DNA from 2 places in the Enterobacter oligotrophicus genome. Region 2 is predicted to be linked to the other one. Evidence: predicted binding sites of a transcription regulator. Region 2 holds the regulator's gene; the other holds the start of a gene.
What was found. The regulator sigma-54, encoded in region 2, starts transcription at its own class of promoters, with help from an activator protein. The targets are predictions, from matches to a motif close to GTTGGCACANNTTTCGCTNT.
Positions count from the first base shown of each region.

Region 1: a site for sigma-54 is predicted at 978-997, ahead of hypA (hydrogenase maturation nickel metallochaperone HypA). Genes of this name have one in related genera too.

Region 1 is NZ_AP019007.1:1,445,187-1,447,388, forward strand. Features, by position in the region: gene EoCCA6_RS06805 (4Fe-4S dicluster domain-containing protein) at 1-279, opposite strand, end outside; gene hycA (formate hydrogenlyase regulator HycA) at 350-814, opposite strand; gene hypA (hydrogenase maturation nickel metallochaperone HypA) at 1,026-1,376, shown strand; gene hypB (hydrogenase nickel incorporation protein HypB) at 1,380-2,202, shown strand, end outside.
Region 2 is NZ_AP019007.1:1,916,614-1,918,815, reverse strand. Features, by position in the region: gene ptsN (PTS IIA-like nitrogen regulatory protein PtsN) at 1-202, opposite strand, end outside; gene hpf (ribosome hibernation promoting factor) at 285-572, opposite strand; gene rpoN (RNA polymerase factor sigma-54) at 595-2,028, opposite strand; gene lptB (LPS export ABC transporter ATP-binding protein) at 2,076-2,202, opposite strand, start outside.

The DNA of each region.
Region 1 (2,202 bases), 470 kb from region 2:
CGGACAGGCAATGCCGCACAGCTTGCAACTGACGCACAGGCTTTCATTCAGTTGCACCGCGCCCTCGACACGGGTGATGGCATTCACAGGGCAGACCCCCGCACACGGCGCATCTTCACAGTGATGGCAAAGCTGCGGGGCAGACTCTTTTTCATTACGCATGACGCGCAGGCGCGGCATGGACTGCAGCCCGTGCAGGCGGTGCGTTTCCGAACACGCCGCCTCACAGGTTCGACAGCCAATACAGACCGTCGAGTCAGCAATTACAAAACGGTTCACCGGGCAATCCTCAGGTGATGGTCATTTTTGACGAAAAACTGTCTCATCGACACTTCTCGACACTCGGTAATCAGGCCACGTTCGCTGATGTTTTTCCGTCCATCAGCTGTTTCAGGTTGATCGGTAAATCATGCTCAACGGCGGCGTAGAGGCCGTTGTAAACCGGCGCGATCTTTTCCAGATAGTGCTCCAGCACCTGCTGGCGATCGCGGTTGCTGACGTGACCGTCCACCATGCCATCGGCCATGAGCTGCGCCTGCGCAATACACTGTTTTTCACCCTCTTTCGTCTCGACGTAATACTCAATGGTGTGGCTGTTGAAGCTGTCTGCGAGGGTGACAAAAATCGTGAAGTGACCAAAAAGCACAAAGCGCATATCGCCCTGCGCCGCACAGCTCATGGCGTGATGAAGACGGGCTTTCGACAGGGTGATCCCCTGGACCAGGGAGTTGCAGTAGAGGTGCCACTGCTCCTGTAACTGCTGATGACGCTGTGCGATGTAATCTGCTTTTTCGCTAATTTCCCAAATAGTCATAAAAGGTATCCGGTTAATGGAGATAGCGGCTGTTAAGCAGTTTCCATGCCAATTTTCAATTATTTGTTTTTAAATGATTTTATTCATCAAGATGCTGTCAACGCCGCGCTGTCGACGTGTCATTTCGACAGCGTTGACATCGTCACGCCTTAACAAAAATCAAGCTGGCACCGTTATTGCATTCAATGGCGCAATTCATTGAGGAGGCGTCATGCACGAAATCACCCTCTGCCAGCGGGCTCTGGAACTGATCGAGCAGCAGGCAGTGCAAAACCATGCGAAGCGCGTCACCGGCGTCTGGCTGAAGGTCGGGGCGTTTTCCTGCGTCGAGACCAGCGCTCTCACCTTCTGCTTTGAGCTGGTGTGTCGCGGCACGCTGGCGGAAGGCTGTGAGCTGCATATTGAAGCGCAGCAGGCTGAGTGCTGGTGCGGGCAGTGTCAGCAGTACGTCACCCTGCTGTCATCGAAGGTACAGCGCTGCCCGCAATGCCAGAGCACCGGGCTGCACATCGTGGCGGATGACGGCATGCAGATCCAACGCCTCGAAATCGAGAAGGAGTAACTTATGTGCAGTACCTGCGGTTGCGCTGAAGGCAACCTGTATATCGAAGGGGATGAACATCACCCGCATTCCGCGTTTCGCTCCGCGCCCTTTTCCCCCGCCCCACGCCCTGCGGCGGCGCTGACCGGCATCACCTTTACGCCTCAGCAATCCGCGGCAGGTGACCTGCATTATGGTCACGGCGCAGCGGGCACCCACGCACCGGGGATCAGCCAGCGCCAGATGCTGGAAGTCGAAATTAACGTGCTGGACAAAAACAACCAGCTTGCCGCCCGCAACCGCGCCCGCTTTGCCGCCCACAAACAGCTGGTGCTGAACCTGGTCTCCAGCCCTGGCTCCGGCAAAACCACGCTGCTCACGGAGACGCTCAAACGCCTGAACACGCGCACGCCTTGCGCGGTGATCGAAGGCGATCAGCAGACGGTAAACGATGCCGCGCGTATTCGCGCAACCGGCACGCCGGCGATTCAGGTCAACACCGGCAAAGGCTGCCATCTGGATGCGCAGATGATTGCCGATGCCGCGTCGCGCCTGCCGCTGGCGGATAACGGCATCCTGTTTATTGAAAATGTCGGCAACCTGGTTTGCCCGGCGAGTTTCGACCTGGGTGAGCGGCATAAAGTGGCGGTGCTTTCAGTAACCGAAGGCGAAGACAAGCCGCTGAAATACCCGCACATGTTTGCCGCCGCGTCATTGATGCTGCTGAACAAAGTCGACCTGCTGCCGTACCTGAACTTTGAAGTGGATAAATGCCTGGCATACGCCCGTGAAGTGAACCCGGAGATTGAGATCCTGCTGGTCTCCGCCACGCGCGGTGACGGCATGG
Region 2 (2,202 bases):
CGTTGCCGATGCCGGTACTGCCCATTTTTTCTCGGGTCAGGATCGCTTCAAACACCACCTGCGGCGGCAGGCCCAGCTGTTTTGCGGCCAGTTCACTGATGATCTCCAGCGCACGTTTTTTGCTCTGGCAGTGAACACCACTGCGGGTACATTCCTGGTTAAGGACATTGCTCAGTTGAAGAGCGGAATCGTTGTTCATCATAATTTCACCTAAGCGCTAACTGTACAAACGGCCTGTTGTGTTTCACAACAGGCCTTACTGCACCCGTTAACTGCCCGGACAATTAGTGTTGTTTCAGTTTATCTTTATGTTTATTGAGCTGTCGCGCAAGTTTATCAATCAAGCCGTCGATAGCCGCGTACATGTCTTGCCCTTCCGCACTGGCATGGAGTTCGCCCCCGTTCACGTGTAGGGTCGCATCCGAGATATGAGTCACTTTCTCCACTTTCAACACAATATAGACCTGGTTGATCCTTTCGAAATACTGTTCGAGTTTTGCGAACTTTGTGTTCAAAAATTCGCGTAAAGCCTCAGTAATCTCGACGTTGTGTCCTGTGATATTGAGCTGCATAGTGTCTTCCTTATCGGTTGTGTCAGACCAGTTGTTTACGCTGGTTAGACGGCGGAATGGATAAAGACTCTCGATACTTCGCAACAGTACGACGTGCCACCATAATACCCTGATCGGACAGCATGGTGGTTAACTTACTGTCACTCAGTGGCTTCGCGGGATTCTCCGCGGCGATTAACTTCTTCACCAGTGCGCGAATCGCCGTTGACGAGGCTTCGCCGCCGCCTTCGGTATTCACGTGGCTGGAGAAGAAATACTTAAGCTCAAAAATACCGCGTGGACTGTGCAGATACTTCTGTGTGGTCACGCGGGAAATGGTTGATTCGTGCATCTCGACGGCCTGGGCGATATCTGCCAGCACCATCGGTTTCATATACTCTTCGCCCTGCTCAAAGAACGCCTGCTGCTGTTCGACAATACAACGGCTTACGCGCAGCAGCGTATCATTTCGGCTCTCCAGACTTTTGATCAACCATCGTGCTTCCTGCAAATTGCTACGAATATATTGGTTGTCGGCATCGTTACGTGCGCTGGTGCACATGGAGGCGTACTGCTGATTGATTTGCAGGCGAGGAATGCTGTCTGAGTTCAGTTCAACGACCCAGCGGCCATTGTGTTTTCTCACCAGCACGTCGGGAATGACATATTCCGGTTCGCTGGTCTGGATCGATTGGCCGGGGCGTGGATCGAGAGACTGGATCAGATTAACCGCCTCTTTCAGCACCTCTTCTTTCAGGCGCGTGACGCGCATCAGGGTGCGGAAATCATGGTTAGCCAGCAGATCCAGATGATCGCTGATAATTAAGCGCGCTTCTTCAATCCACGGTGTCTCTTTGGCGAACTGCGATAGCTGGATCAGCAGGCAATCGCGGAGATCTTTCGCGGCAACACCTACCGGGTCGAAACGCTGAATACGCTTCAATACGGCCTCGATCTCTTCGAGTTCGATCTCGTCATCACCGATGCTTTCCAGGATATCGTCCAGCGTGACCGTCAAGTAGCCGGTGTCATCAACGGCATCCACAATGGAGGTGGCAATGGCGCGGTCGGTATCGGAGAAGGGCGTTAATTCTACCTGCCACATCAGGTAATCCTGCAGTGACTGCGTGGTTTCGCCCTGATAGACCGGTAACTCATCGTCCTGGTAGTCTGCACGCGTTCCGGAAGGGGTTCCGGCGGTGTAGATTTCATCCCAACTGGCATCCAGCGGTAGCTCGTCCGGCATCTCTTTTTGTTCGAGCGCGTCAACGGTGTCGAGCGTTTCAGTGTCCTGCGTTTGCTGCGTGTCTACCTCGTCATGAAGATCGGTTTGCTCCAGCAACGGATTGCTGTCCAGCGCTTGCTGGAGCTCCTGCTGGAGTTCTAACGTGGACAGCTGCAACAGACGGATCGCCTGTTGTAACTGCGGCGTCATCGCCAGTTGTTGGCTGAGCCGTAATTGCAAACCTTGCTTCATGTTCAGAGCGTTTTTCTCCGGTCCGGCGTTAAGTTACCTCTACCCTATCAGAGTCTGAAGTCTTCCCCAAGGTACACGCGCTTAACATGCTCATCTTCGAGGATTTGCTGCGGCGTACCGTGGGCAATCAGATGGCCCTGGCTGACAATATAGGCGCGTTCACACACGGCCAGC